One region of the Pontibacillus sp. ALD_SL1 genome, then DNA from elsewhere that is predicted to be linked to it. Evidence: riboswitches for the same ligand, from Rfam matches in the RefSeq annotation. Region 1 holds a riboswitch; each other region holds the start of a gene.

Evidence for each region. A riboswitch is a leader RNA that binds a small molecule or an ion and turns the genes downstream of it on or off. The one in region 1 is predicted to bind S-adenosylmethionine.
Region 2: another riboswitch for S-adenosylmethionine. It lies ahead of IMZ31_RS15400 (methionine ABC transporter ATP-binding protein); the one in region 1 lies ahead of IMZ31_RS05940 (methionine ABC transporter ATP-binding protein).
Region 3: another riboswitch for S-adenosylmethionine. It lies ahead of IMZ31_RS11305 (homocysteine S-methyltransferase family protein); the one in region 1 lies ahead of IMZ31_RS05940 (methionine ABC transporter ATP-binding protein).
Region 4: another riboswitch for S-adenosylmethionine. It lies ahead of IMZ31_RS04665 (LLM class flavin-dependent oxidoreductase); the one in region 1 lies ahead of IMZ31_RS05940 (methionine ABC transporter ATP-binding protein).

The regions. Positions count from the first base shown of each region.
Region 1 covers NZ_CP062974.1:1,179,911-1,183,383, forward strand. Annotated here, with positions in the region: gene IMZ31_RS05925 (NAD(P)H-dependent oxidoreductase) at 1-541, opposite strand, end outside; gene IMZ31_RS05930 (ArsR/SmtB family transcription factor) at 670-987, opposite strand; gene IMZ31_RS05935 (hypothetical protein) at 1,187-1,462, shown strand; SAM riboswitch class I at 1,583-1,691, shown strand; gene IMZ31_RS05940 (methionine ABC transporter ATP-binding protein) at 1,843-2,862, shown strand; gene IMZ31_RS05945 (methionine ABC transporter permease) at 2,852-3,473, shown strand, end outside.
Region 2 covers NZ_CP062974.1:3,033,482-3,036,954, forward strand. Annotated here, with positions in the region: gene IMZ31_RS15390 (MetQ/NlpA family ABC transporter substrate-binding protein) at 1-305, opposite strand, end outside; gene IMZ31_RS15395 (methionine ABC transporter permease) at 321-989, opposite strand; gene IMZ31_RS15400 (methionine ABC transporter ATP-binding protein) at 979-2,010, opposite strand; SAM riboswitch class I at 2,129-2,234, opposite strand; SAM riboswitch class I at 2,438-2,541, opposite strand; gene IMZ31_RS15405 (TlpA family protein disulfide reductase) at 2,625-3,035, shown strand; gene IMZ31_RS15410 (thioredoxin family protein) at 3,233-3,473, opposite strand, start outside.
Region 3 covers NZ_CP062974.1:2,227,201-2,230,673, forward strand. Annotated here, with positions in the region: gene IMZ31_RS11295 (YczE/YyaS/YitT family protein) at 1-369, shown strand, start outside; gene IMZ31_RS11300 (GNAT family N-acetyltransferase) at 400-942, opposite strand; SAM riboswitch class I at 1,065-1,179, shown strand; gene IMZ31_RS11305 (homocysteine S-methyltransferase family protein) at 1,274-2,323, shown strand; gene IMZ31_RS11310 (VOC family protein) at 2,405-2,776, opposite strand; gene IMZ31_RS11315 (VOC family protein) at 2,897-3,271, opposite strand; gene IMZ31_RS11320 (hypothetical protein) at 3,386-3,473, opposite strand, start outside.
Region 4 covers NZ_CP062974.1:917,276-920,748, reverse strand. Annotated here, with positions in the region: gene IMZ31_RS04670 (helix-turn-helix domain-containing protein) at 1-1,250, opposite strand, end outside; SAM riboswitch class I at 1,525-1,630, shown strand; gene IMZ31_RS04665 (LLM class flavin-dependent oxidoreductase) at 1,799-2,860, shown strand; gene IMZ31_RS04660 (ATP-grasp domain-containing protein) at 2,857-3,473, shown strand, end outside.

The DNA of each region.
Region 1 (3,473 bases):
ACACTTCAGCGAGATGCTGGCGAAGTTCTGTCATATACGTATCAATGTCAGGGTTTTTAATGACATCAAAGGCACCGAAACTTTTCAGTGGTTCCATACCAACATATTTTTGTGTGTTATGAAGGTGGTCAATGGCTCCTTCAAGATCTTGCCCTTTAAAGAACTCTTCGCTATTGCTGAACGCTTCTTTTGGAGCATTCCAGGTTGTTGAGAACATGTACTTTCTTCCTGGCATAAGTCCACCGTCTCCGTATTTTTCTCCACCTCCAAAGAAAACGCCTGGTTCATAAATGGAATCAATATATGTCTTAGTCCCGCCCGGAAGACTGAACCAGTACATGGGGGTTTGGAAAACGATGGTATCTGCCCACTTGAATTTTTCTTGCTCTTCTTTTACATCATATCCTTCACTTACAATCGTTGTTTGAACGTCATATTTTGTGGAGAGCTTGGTTACAATTTCATCGAAAAGCGTTTTATTTAGACGGCCCTCAGCAATTGGGTATGGTTCGTGACCATTGATAACTAGAATATTATTCATGATTAACATCCTTTGTTTAATAGTTTTATTGTTCGAAAACCATCGAACTGTTTTAAACTATAGCACCTCGGTTAGTGGAATGCAAACAAAAAAAGAGAACCGCCTAAAAAGGGGGTTCTCAAGTCACGCTACAAATCTTCTTCATTTACTTTTCCGATCGCATCGAGTAATCCAGGGAATTTCCCTTCGATTTCTTCCGTTCGTATGGAGTAAAAATGCTCCTTTCCTACAATCCTGGCCTGGATTAAACCAGCTTCTCGTAATACTTTTATATGATGAGATACAGTTGACTTTGGTAATTGAAGTTGAAGCGTGTAGTGGGTACAGTTATTCTCATGTGTATCCCGCAGACATCGAACAATTTTTGCTCGGTTCGGTTCGCTAAGTGCCTGCAAAACTTTTGTAAGTGTAACACTTTCTATTGGTGGATGATAAGGTATTTTCATACATCATATTGTATCGATTATTGACTCCTGAGGCAAGGTAACGGGTTTATTATCGTGAGCCCCTTTAAAGCTGTAGATATGATTGTGAGTACGACTTGTTATGGAAGGTGATTAACTTGTTAAAAACTGTCCTCTTAAGGAATAATACTCAACAGATAAGGGTATTCCCTTACATAAACCATTGTAGGAGGGAATACCGGTGCCAAAAGCATTATCAGGAAAGATTTCATTATTTATGTTAGCCATATTTGTAGGGCAGTTGCTTGCTCTTATTATTGTAGGTTCTATGGAGGGACTGTTAACGATTGTGACCTTCTCTCATTTAACACGATATACAGCCATTATTGGCCTTGTTGTTGGGGGTGTGGGAGTAATCCAAGAGAAAGGGAAAGGCAAGATTACTCCTATTTTGACACTTCTATTAAGTGTAGGCTTAGCTGCCTTTAATGGTTATCTGATGTTTATTTGGGGATAGTGAGTTAAGCTTATAAAAGGTTAATAAAATTTTTAACTATTAAATTATTAAAAATCCTTTGACAATTCTAACTGCTCCTTGTAGTATATGGATTAACGAAAAACACATTTTAAAACAATCTTCTTATCCAGAGAGGTGGAGGGAATGGCCCTTTGAAACCTCGGCAACGGATTCTATTCGATTAGAACACCGTGCCAATTCCTTCAAGCTTAGGCTTGAAAGATGAGAAGAGACGGATCTACATATACGTAAATCCCCTCTTCTTATTATTTTAAGAAGAGGGGATTTTTTGTTTACCAGATGAGGAGGAAAAAGGGCATTTTTAGCTTATAAACCAAGTATTCAGATCTGTTTTAGTTTAATTAAAGGAGGCAAACAACATGATCGAGTTACATAATATTGAGAAAGTGTACAAGAAAAACGATCAAACCATTCGAGCAGTTGACGGCGTCAATGTATCAATTGATAAAGGAGCAATATACGGCGTCATTGGATTTAGTGGCGCGGGTAAGAGTACTCTTCTCCGATGCGTAAACCTAATTGAACGTCCAACATCAGGAGAAGTGAAGCTAGACGGTGAGGATCTGACTCAGTTACCAAAATCAAAACTACGAAAAGAGAGACGTCGCATTGGAATGATCTTTCAGCATTTTAACTTGTTAGAATCAAAAACCGTTTACCAAAACGTGGCCTTTCCACTTTTGCTCGATGGACAAAAAGGAAAGCAAGTGGAAGGAAAGGTGAAGGAGCTCCTCGAGTTTGTCGGGTTAGCAGATCAGGCAGGGAAATATCCGGAGGAGCTTTCTGGAGGGCAGAAGCAGCGAGTGGGTATTGCAAGAGCACTCGTTCGATCTCCTGAAGTGCTACTTTGCGATGAAGCCACTTCAGCTCTGGATCCTCAGACAACCGAGTCAATTTTAGACCTTTTGAAGCAAATTCGTGAAGAATACCATATTACCATTTTAATGATTACGCATGAGATGCAGGTCATTCGTGAGATTTGCGACCGTGTGGCTGTTATGGAAGCTGGAAAAGTGATTGAGGAAGGAACCGTCTTTGATATCTTCTCAAGTCCTGCGCACCAGACAACGAAGAATTTCGTCAGCTCGGTTATGAACGATAAGATTCCGGAATCAATTCTACAAGCCTTAGATAGTACCCGACACGTATACAGGGTGACGTTCTTAAGGGAACAAGCTTCAAAGCCAATCCTATACCGGGCTGCTACTCAGCATCAGGTTGAAGTGAACGTGTTATACGGGCAGATTACCGAACTGCAAGGCGAACCATTCGGGAGTCTGATCGTCGAATTTATTGGAGGAGAGAAAGAGATCTTTAAAGCTCTTCATTCTATCCAGCAATCTGTAACAGTGAAAGAGGTGACGCGAGATGCAAGTTGATTTAGCCACATTTTGGCCGAAGATTTTAGAAGCAACACAAGAGACAATCGTTATGGTAGCCATCGCTTTACTGTTTGCGGTTGTAATAGGTTTACCCCTTGGCATTTCTCTAGTCGTAACGAGAAAGAACGGACTTCTTGAAAACGGTCCTTTATTTAAAGTATTAAACGGTATAGTGAACTTCTTTCGTTCGATCCCGTTCATTATCTTATTAGTAGCAATCTTACCGATTACCCGTTTTATCGTAGGTACTTCAATCGGTACAGCAGCAGCCGTTGTGCCTCTTGTATTCTTCTCAGCCCCCTATATTGCCAGGCTTGTTGAGAGTAGTTTACTAGAAGTGAATCCAGGTGTTGTGGAAGCAGCAGAATCGATGGGGGCAACGCCTTGGCAAATCATTTACCGCGTCTTTTTACCAGAAGCATTAAGTTCTCTTGTTTTAAATATTACCATCGCAACCATTGGATTAGTTGGCGCATCAGCAATGGCTGGCTTTGTTGGAGGTGGTGGTCTTGGTGACTTGGCTATTTCATATGGGTATCAAAGATTTGAAACAAACGTCATGATTATAACCGTTATTTTATTGGTAGTCATTGTTCAAACGGTTCAAA
Region 2 (3,473 bases), 1.9 Mb from region 1:
AAGTAGTTTGCATCAAGGGCACCGCTGGCTAAGTCTTTGTTGGGTAGAATGTATTCTTGATATGTTTCAATTTTCAAATTGATCCCTTTATCTTTCAGGATTGGTTTAGCTTTCTCCAAGATCTCTGCGTGAGGAGTGCTAGATGCACCAATAACAACTTCCTCTAGTTCTTCCTCAGAACTGCTTTCCCCACTCTCATTGCCTGTTTCAGATCCATTGCTGCTTGAGTCATCCTCTGCTGATCCACATGCCGCTAGTGCGAATATGAATAATGCGCTGAGGAATAGTGTTAAGAATTTTTTCATCATTTAACTCTCCTTCTATCGTTTGTCTAATTTGTTAGATATAAGGTCTCCAACGAATTGGAATATGAATACAATAATGACAATTAAAATTGTAGCCAAGAATACAACATCAAAGTCCCAGCGTTGGAACCCTTTGAGATAAGCCAAATCACCAAGACCACCTGCTCCAATGACACCTGCCATGGCTGAATAGCTAATTAAGTTAATAGAGGTAACCGTAATACCCGAAACCAAAGCTGGCATTGATTCTGGAAGCAAGACTTTAAAGATAATTGTAGAGGTCTTAGCTCCCATAGATTTTGCTGCTTCTATTACACCTTTATCTACTTCTTTAAGAGCAATTTCAACAAGACGACCATAAAATGGTGCTGCTCCGATAATTAAAGCAGGCAGTGCTGCATTAGGGCCTCTTATTGTCCCAATTAAAAATTCTGTGAATGGGAATAAGAGTAGAATTAGAATAATAAATGGAATAGCACGGAACACGTTTACAATCGTTGCCACAATGAAATTCAATGGTTTGTTAGCCCATATATTTTGCTTTGAAGTTAAATACAGTAACAGCCCTAGCAACAATCCTAAGATAAACGTTCCAATTACAGAAAGAGCGGTCATATATAACGTTTCTTCCGTAGCCGTAATCAGATCTTCTACATTTGCGTTTGGAAACAACTTATGAAACATGATTATTCACCTCTACTTGCACGGACGTTTCGGAAATATAATCGATTGCCTTCTTGATGTCTTCTTCTGTCCCATCCATGTGAACATAGAGCGTTCCATAAGCACCTTTACTAGTTTGAGTAATCTTACCTTGTAAAATGTTGAAGCTCACAGTAGGGAATTCTCTCGATACCTCACTAATTAAAGCTTGATTCGTTTTCTCTCCCACAAAATGCAGACGAACGACTTGTCCAGTCTGATACTGAGCTAAGATCGTCTCCACTGCTTCGTCTTGGTCTTGATCGCCCATAATTTGTTCTACAAATCGTTTCGTTACTTTTTCTTTTGGATGAAGAAAGACATCTAATACATCGCCTTCTTCTACAACTTTACCTTCTTCCATCACCGCTACTCGGTGAGAGATTTTGCGGATAACGTGCATTTCATGAGTGATAAGGATAATCGTTAAGTCTAACTGTTCATTGATATCAACCAACAAGTCTAATATTTGATCAGTTGTTTCAGGGTCTAGTGCCGATGTGGCTTCATCACATAACAGAACTTTTGGTCTGTTAGCAAGCGCCCTTGCTATACCTACGCGCTGCTTTTGTCCACCACTTAGTTGCGATGGGTATGCATCTTCTCTGCCTGCTAGGCCGACTAACTTAATCAGTTCATCAACTCGTTCTTGCCTTTCCTTCTTTGGAGTTCCTGCGATTTCTAAAGGAAACGCAATGTTTTCTCTTACCGTTCGAGACCAAAGAAGGTTAAAATGCTGGAATACCATCCCAATCTCTTGTCTAGCCTTACGTAGACTGCCCGCTTTCAAACTTGCTATATCTTCACCATCTATGACGATTTCCCCGCTCGTAGGATCTTCTAATCGGTTAAGCAACCGAATAAATGTACTTTTACCAGCACCGCTATATCCGATCACTCCATAGATTTCTCCTTTTTCGATGTTCAAATTAACATCATCAACCGCTTGAACTTGTTTTGTCCCAGATTTGAATATTTTCTGTAGATTCTTGATTGAAATCACGGTTGTTCCTCCTTTTCAAATGCGAAAAAGTTTAAGGATTCTCTTGTATAACCTTCCCTAAACAAAAAACCTTACTATCCCCTAAGAGGACAGAAAGGTTTATCTAAACCGATTCGTCCTCTCATCTGTCTAAGCTATGCTTAGCAGGATTTGGCACCTTTCAAACATAGTTTGATGGTTGCCGGGCTTCAAAGGGCCAGTCCCTCCACCTCTCGTGATAAGAGTAAAATCCTTTATTCAATTAACGCTTTAACTCTTTTAAGTCTAGAAAGAATTCTAGCACGCGTCTTAACATTCAGTCAATATGAAACTTTCACTCAATTCTTTCATCTAAATAAATCCTATCAGCAAACAGTATACGGAAATGAATGGTGTAGATAATAAAAAAAACGTCTCCCAAAGAGAGGGAAACGCATGTACGTATACTCTCTTATCATTCAAAGCTCACGCCTTGCAGGAATTAGCACCGTTCCTAAAAAGGATGGTTGCTGGGTTTCAAAGGGCCAGTCCCTCCACCTCTCCAGATAAGATCTGAAATCGATTTTAAGTTAAATCATATGTTAGCATGGTGATAATAAAAGAGTCAATTCAAATCATTAAAGGAGGCAACGAACATGCAAGCACCTCACTTTGAGCTCCCCGCTATGGATGGCAGCCATTATCAATTGGAACAAGATCTCGGAAAAGTCATCGTCCTCACTTTTTGGGCTTCTTGGTGTCCCGACTGTTCAAGGGATCTTCCGAAGAAAGAACATTTCTATCAATCCTTAAATCGTGATGAAGTCAAAATGTTGACGATTAACGTAGCCGGAAGAGAACGAAACGTTGAAGAAGGTGTGGCATTTGCCAACAAATTTCTTGCTCAACCTACCCTAATTGATCGAGGACGTGAAGTTTATGACCTATATCAGTGTACAGGCGTGCCAACAACTGTGGTCATAAATCAACAGGGCAAGATTGAAGCGCAGTTTGGAGATAAAGCAGATGTCATGGAGATTATGAAGACGATTGGAACGTTATTATAAATGAATTGCAATAGTATAAATAAGGACTCCTTATGATGAGTCCTTATTTTCTCCAGTCATAGTTCGATCATTTGTGATTTACCAATACCTTCTCTCTACATTTCTTTACATGATTCACTCAATTATTTCTTGGGAAATCATCGTTCGACATTATTTCATACATAAGAAGAGGCTGTCCCATATAGGACAGCCTCTTCTTATTGATATTGATTCACTTTCTCATAGAGATAAGGTACTGATTGAAATGCATAGATTTTTTCAAGAATCATGCCTTTTTTTACGATCAGAAGACACGGAACACTCTCTACTTCGTAATAACTCATGAAGTCAGGATGAATCGCTGCGTTCAACTCTCTAAAGTCAGTTCCTTTTAATGTCTCTTCCAATGTCTCCAGCATCTTTCTCGCCAAATGGCAGGTCCCGCAAAAAGGACTATGA
Region 3 (3,473 bases), 1.0 Mb from region 1:
GTCGTTTTTCATAACTTCACATTGCTCCACTCCCCATTCTTGTTACAGGTTGGAGCGCTTATGCTCGGAATTACTCTTAGCGCTGTCGGAGTAGGGATGTATATTCTGCCTGCCTTGCCAAGAGCGCCTGTGGACCAGCTCTTTTTAGCCATCGCAAGCAGATTCAAAATAAGCTTACGCCTTAGCCAAACACTTGTAGCGCTTACTACATCAACATCAGCGCTCTTAATTGGAGGCCCTGTTGGACTAGGCACTGCAACTGGTGTACTATTTGCAGGTCCAATCATTCAGCTAACGTACAGTAAAGCTTATCCTTATTATTATCTAATTCATCCTCACTACAAAAAACGATACGAACTTGCTTTATAAAGAAAAGCGTCTGCACTTGAGCAGGCGCTTTTATAAAAGCTTTTCTAATTGAAGATCTAACGGTTCCTTCTGATAGATTTCATCGTTGACCTCTTGCGCTAGTATACAGCCTACGGATTGATAAAAACGTTGCGTTTCTACTGCCGGATGAGCGCCAATGTAAATTTTCTCAGCTCCCAGGTCTTTAGCGATCTCGCAACACTGATAAAATAATTGTTTCCCTATGCCTTCCCCGCGATATGAATTTGAAACATGAATAAAAGGAAGTGGCACATATTGATATGCTGACCCGAAAAAACGATTTTCTATATTTGCAAATCCTGCTAACTGATTTCCTTCAAAGGCAGCTACTACACCTCCCCCTTCTTCGATACATCGTTTTAAGTACATGGAAATATCCTTTTTCTGCTTTACGCTCCAATTATCAATAAAAGAATCAGACTTTATCTTTACATCAGTTTGGTTAGTCGTATACCACACATTTTTAGTTTCTTGAAAGCGATCGAATTCTGTTAAAAATTTATCATCAATCTCGTCAGCGCTTACATTTCTTACCTGTAGAGTTCTCTTCATGACCCATACCTCCCACCTTATCTTACAAAAAAATAGAATCTTAACATTTTTCTGAAAAAGGATTGACGATGAAAATATTACCCGTTATAATCCATATCAAGCTTTACTAATTAAATAACATACTCTTATCCAGAGTGGCGGAGGGACTAGGCCCTGTGACGCCCGGCAACCTTTCAAGGATCGTCTTGAAAAAGGTGCTAATTCCTACAGATCGTTTATTGATCTGGCAGATAAGAGGAGGCCTTGTTACATACACCCTCTTCTTATTCAGGAAGAGGGTTTTCTTATACCCTCTTCCTTATTACTTACACCCTCGAAAGGATTGATTAACATGAAACGAACACTCGAACAACGATTACAGGATGGACCGGTTATTTGCGGAGAAGGCTATCTATTCGAATTGGAGCGTCGAGGCTACCTCCAAGCTGGATCCTTCGTTCCTGAAGTAGCTCTTGATAACCCTCAAGCACTAAAGCAAACCTACCGCGATTATATGAATGCAGGTTCTGACGTTGTGTTAGCCTTCACCTATAATGCTCACCGTGAGAAGATGCGCATTATTGGGAAAGAAGAGCTATTAGAACCACTTAACCGACAAGCAATTCGTCTTGCAAAAGAAGTGGCTCAGGAGAATCCAGTCGAAGAAGCGCTTGTGGCTGGAAACATATCAAATACAAACCTCTTTAATCCTGAAGATGAGTCTTCAAAAGAGGCCGTTCGCACAATGTTTGCCGAGATGATCTCTTGGTGTAAAGAAGAGGGGGTCGATTTCGTAAACGGAGAAACGTTCTACTACTATGAAGAAGCACAAATTGCTCTTGAAGAAGTGCTAAAGCAAGACCTCCCTGCTGTTATTACGCTGGGCGTTATGGGCGAGAATAGAATGCGTGACGGCTATGAAGTAGAAGAAGCCTGTCGTTTGCTTCAAGAACAAGGAGCTTTAGTTGTTGGAATGAACTGCTTCCGCGGACCTATTACAATGCAGCCTTTTGTAGAAAAAATTCGTGAGGCTTGTGACGGTTATGTAGCTGCACTACCTGTTCCCTACCGCACCTCAGAAGAACACCCAACGTTCTTTAACCTACCAGATGGCGGTTGTGCGTGTCATATACCAACAGAAACGACATTCCCAACCTCTCTTGATCCGCTTTACTGCAACCGTTACGAGATTGCTAGTTGGGCTAAAGATGCACTAGACACAGGGGTCAATTACTTCGGGTTATGTTGCGGCGCTTCTCCCAGCATGCTTCGTGAAGTAGCTGAAACAGTTGGCCGTGAAGCGATTAATTCTAAGTACTCCCCTGATATGAAGAAACACTTCCTATTTGGTTCAGACGACTCGTTGAAAAAGCATAATCAAGCGTATCGCGTGAAAGCCTAAAATTGTAAGAAAGGAGGAACAAACCATTTGTTTGTTCCTCCTTTTTTATAACCCGATTGTGATAAAACCTATTAAATTCAATTATCTATGTTGATCAATAAGTATAGGATTCCCATCAGGATCTTCAATTGTAAAACTTTCTGGACCTTCACTCGTTTCATCTGCTTCTGAAAGGATTTTAACTCCACTTTCTTTTAGCTTTTTTTGAAGTTCCCTGACATCGGTAAAAGAATCCAGTTCTTTAGCATCTTGATCCCATCCAGGATTAAAAGTTAAGATGTTTTTCTCGAACATGCCTTGGAAAAGCCCAATCACACAGTTTCCATTTTTCATAATAACCCAATCTTGATCAGGGACACCTCCAAGGGAATCGAATCCTAACGTTTCATAAAAAGCCTTAGATTTGTTAATGTCTTTTACAGTTAAGCTAACAGAAAATGCACCAAGCTCCATACGATATCCTCCTTATGATTAACTTCCTCCCTTATTATCTTCGCTCTAGTGGAAACAAAAACCTCTTATTGAATTTCAATAAAAGAACCTACACCGACTAAAATACTGATTCACTAAACCTTACCAGTGTGCTTGAAGTTTATTACCATTCAGGTCATAGAAATGGAAATAAGCATGATTTTTATCTTCTTCTATATTCTCCACTTTAACTTGATGATTCATTAAGTGTTGATGGAATTCAGATAATTTTGGACTTGTAAAGCCAATACTAAATGCTTGTTCATGATTAATTGTAAAATGCGCAAACGTTTCATCTTCAGTAGGCACTAACACAAGTAAAAAAGAGCCTTCATTTACTTTTATAATCGCAACTGGTTCCTCCGTAATAGTTAATAACTGGAGCCCTAATACATCTCTATACCATTCTGCGGACTGTTCTAAATCTTTTACTGGGATTCTAATGTAATGAACTTGTTCAATAAATGATTTACTCATCATCTACCGCTCCTTCATTTAATCTTGGTTTTTAGTTGAATACCTTTTATTACGATCTTCTTTGACTGCTTTCATTGCACCGTTATAAGTCCTTCTTATTTTCATAAACATAGCTTACTGCTCTTCCGTAATAGTCATCTTTATGTAATGGATAAGAATCAGAGTGACAAGTCCTATACCGAAAAGTATGCCACCAGAAACT
Region 4 (3,473 bases), 260 kb from region 1:
TGAATCTCTTTCTTCATATAAGAAGCAGCTAATTTATATTTCCTCTTCTTGTAATAATAATCACCTAGACGCTCATAGAGACCTTTTAACTTATTATGATCTTTCCTTCCTTCTAATTCCTTAATTAACTCATTCATACATCGTTCGAAATCTTCAGACCTTCCCTCTTTCTCAAAAATGAATGCTTCTAACTCTTTCAAATAATATTGATCTTTTTGCGACAGGCATTGTTTCCTAGCATGAGAAAGGACAATTTTCGCTTCTTGAATCTTATTTCGATCTATTAAACTACCAACTAATGAGTGATATGGAAGAATAATATTATGCATATCATTAATATTAACCTTAGCTTCTATAGATTTCCTGAAATAATAGATGGCAGCCTCGTAGTCACCAAGTTGTTTATTGATTAATCCACAATTATGATGAATCCGACTCTTTAACTTCTCATTATTTGTCATAGTGACAATTTTTTCTCCTTTGAGAAGATACTCCATTGCCGTTTCACATTCATTCATATCCCAATGTATAGCACCTATCATATTATACGTTTCCCCTAATCGATCCCATTCGAGCTTTTGTTGAAACACTTGAAGGCACTCTTTTGCTGCTTCAATGGCCTTATAATATTCTCTGCTTTGCTTATGAAGCAAAGAGATATTATAGAAGAATAAGCCTTTCTCTAATTCGTCCTGTGTTTGTGAGACAAGCCTATAATAGTGCTTTAGGCTAGCATGTATATGATTGTGTTGAAAGTGATACAAACCATAATAGTAGTCATAGAACGACAAAAACACCTTATCGTCTAGTGTCTCCCCATCTTTTATATAAAGGTTTATTAATAATTGAATTGAAGCCATTTCTTCTGTATTGCAGCCTGATTTCATAAAATGGGCACCTTTAATGAGTGTAAATAACAATTCACTATAGATCCCCTTAGCGACTTGATCCTCCAGAGAATCCAAATGATTCAGCAGACTCTTTACTCTAGCACCATCACCTATAATGACCGCATCTTTCAATTCTATAATCTGGTCGATTAAGGCCGTATCCATGTATTCGTACTCCAACAAGTAAGCCTCATCCACCTCAAGCTTGTCCGCAAAAAGCACAAGAATATCTTTAGACGGGACGTACTTACCAGACTCAATATTGCTAAGATGAGTAGCTGAAACCACCCCAACACTTAGTTCGTTCTGTGATAATCCCCGCAATTGCCTTACGTATTTAATCCTTCTCCCAATGTGCACCCAGATTCCCCCATACCATAGTGGACTAGTTGTATATGCTCAAAAAAAGATGCTGAAAATTCCAAAAATATTTCCTTAGTATTAGTTTAACAAACATTTTGTTCTACCGAATCAGGAAGGAAGACCCCTTTTGCGGTAGGTCAATAGAACCATCACCGATGTTCATCAAATAGGAGCACGCAATTTTAAGGTGAAAGTTTTAACTTACATTTCATTGACAACTCACTCATAAGAGCGTAATATATTCATCAACAAAAAGTTTGAAAATTAACTCTTCTTATCAAGAGAGGTGGAGGGACTGGCCCTTTGAAACCTCGGCAACGGGTTCTGATGTGAATACCGTGCCAATTCCAATCAGGTGAAATCCTGAAAGATGAGAGAGCGGGACTCGTATTCAGAACCCTCTCATCTCGTCTCAAGGACAAGTTGAGGGGGTTTTTTATTACCTTCCTTCATATATATAGAAGGAAATTGGACGCGTAACTTTTAATTCCAAGTAACTTGGGTTGTTTAATCTGATATACTATTATAAAGAGGAGCTGAGTCAAGTGAGGTACGGATATTGGTTACCGATTTTCGGAGGGTGGCTTAGAAATGTTGAGGATGAGAATATGCCCCCGACATTCGATTATGCCAAGAAAGTCATTCAACGAGGGGAACAGTTAGGATTTGATACAACCCTTATTGCGGAGTTGTATTTAAATGATATAAAAGGAACCGATCAGGATTCCTTAGAAGCCTGGACAACAGCAGCAGGCCTGGCAGCTGTGACTGAAACTACAGAAATTATGGCCGCAGTCAGACCTAATTTTCATAATGCAGCAGTAACAGCTAAAATGGCCGCGAACATTGATCAAATCTCAGGAGGCCGCTTCACGTTAAATGTCGTATCCGCCTGGTGGCAAGAGGAAGCCAAACAATACGGAGGGTCGTTCACCGCACACGATGAACGCTATGATCGAACCGATGAATTTCTTTCAGTGTTAAAATCCCTTTGGACAAAAGAAGAACCCGTTAGCTACGACGGGAAGTTTTATTCCATTGAGAATACCCACCTTCATCCGAAACCTATTCAAAAGCCTTATCCAAAGCTTTACGCAGGTGGTGAAAGTCCACGTGGAAAAGAAACGATCGTCAATCACTGCGACGCCTACGTCATGCATGGTGGCACGGTCGATGAAATTAATACGAAAATCAGTGATATGAAAGCAAGACGCAGTGAAGCCGGGCACGAGCCCTTCCAATCTTTTGGAATGGCTGCTTACGTCATTTGCCGTGATACAGAAGAAGAAGCACTCCAAGAATTAAACCGGATTACAGATGTGAAAGACTCAGGCGCTTATGCAGGATACAGTGACTTCACTAGTAAGTCACAGCTTGAACAACAAGTCGATCTACAAGATTACTCCGTTTCAAACCGGGGACTTCGCCCAAAACTGATCGGCACACCAGATCAAATTGCTGAACGTATCTTACAATACGAACAAGTTGGGCTCAACCTACTCCTTCTTCAATGCTCTCCGCAACTAGAAGAGATGGAGCGCTTTAGCCGGGACGTTATGCCACTCGTAGAAGAGAAACGCACACACTTCAAGGAGGTACCACAATGACAAAGATATACGTGTTACATGAAAATGATGAATGGACTGATCACCTAACAGGACGCTTAGAGGAGCTCGGCTTGCCGTTTGAGTTATGGCACTTAGACCAGGGAACGGTTGATCTAACAGAAGAGCCACCAGAAGGAATTTTCTATAACCGAATGAGTGCTTCTTCTCACACTCGTGATCACCGCTTCGCACCTGAATTCACAGAAGCTGTCCTCGCTTGGCTCGAACGCCACGGCCGTACCGTTGTGAACGGCAGCCGTGCTTTGCGCCTTGAGCTAAGTAAAGTGAATCAATATATGGCCTTAAATCAAGAAGGCATCACAACGCCAAAGACCATTACAGCCGTCGGGAAAGACCATATTATTGAAGCAGCTAAAAAGCTTGACCTTGCTCCATTTATTACGAAACACAACCGCGCCGGCAAAGGTCAAGGCGTACAGCTCTTCCACTCCATTAAAGCACTTGAAGAATATGTGTATGGAGACTCGTTTGAAGAACCCGTCGATGGCATCACCCTCGTTCAGCAATATATCGAAGCGCCAAAACCGTATATCGTCCGTCACGAATTCGTCGGTGGCAAATTCTTATACGCCGTAAAAGTAGACACCTCTGA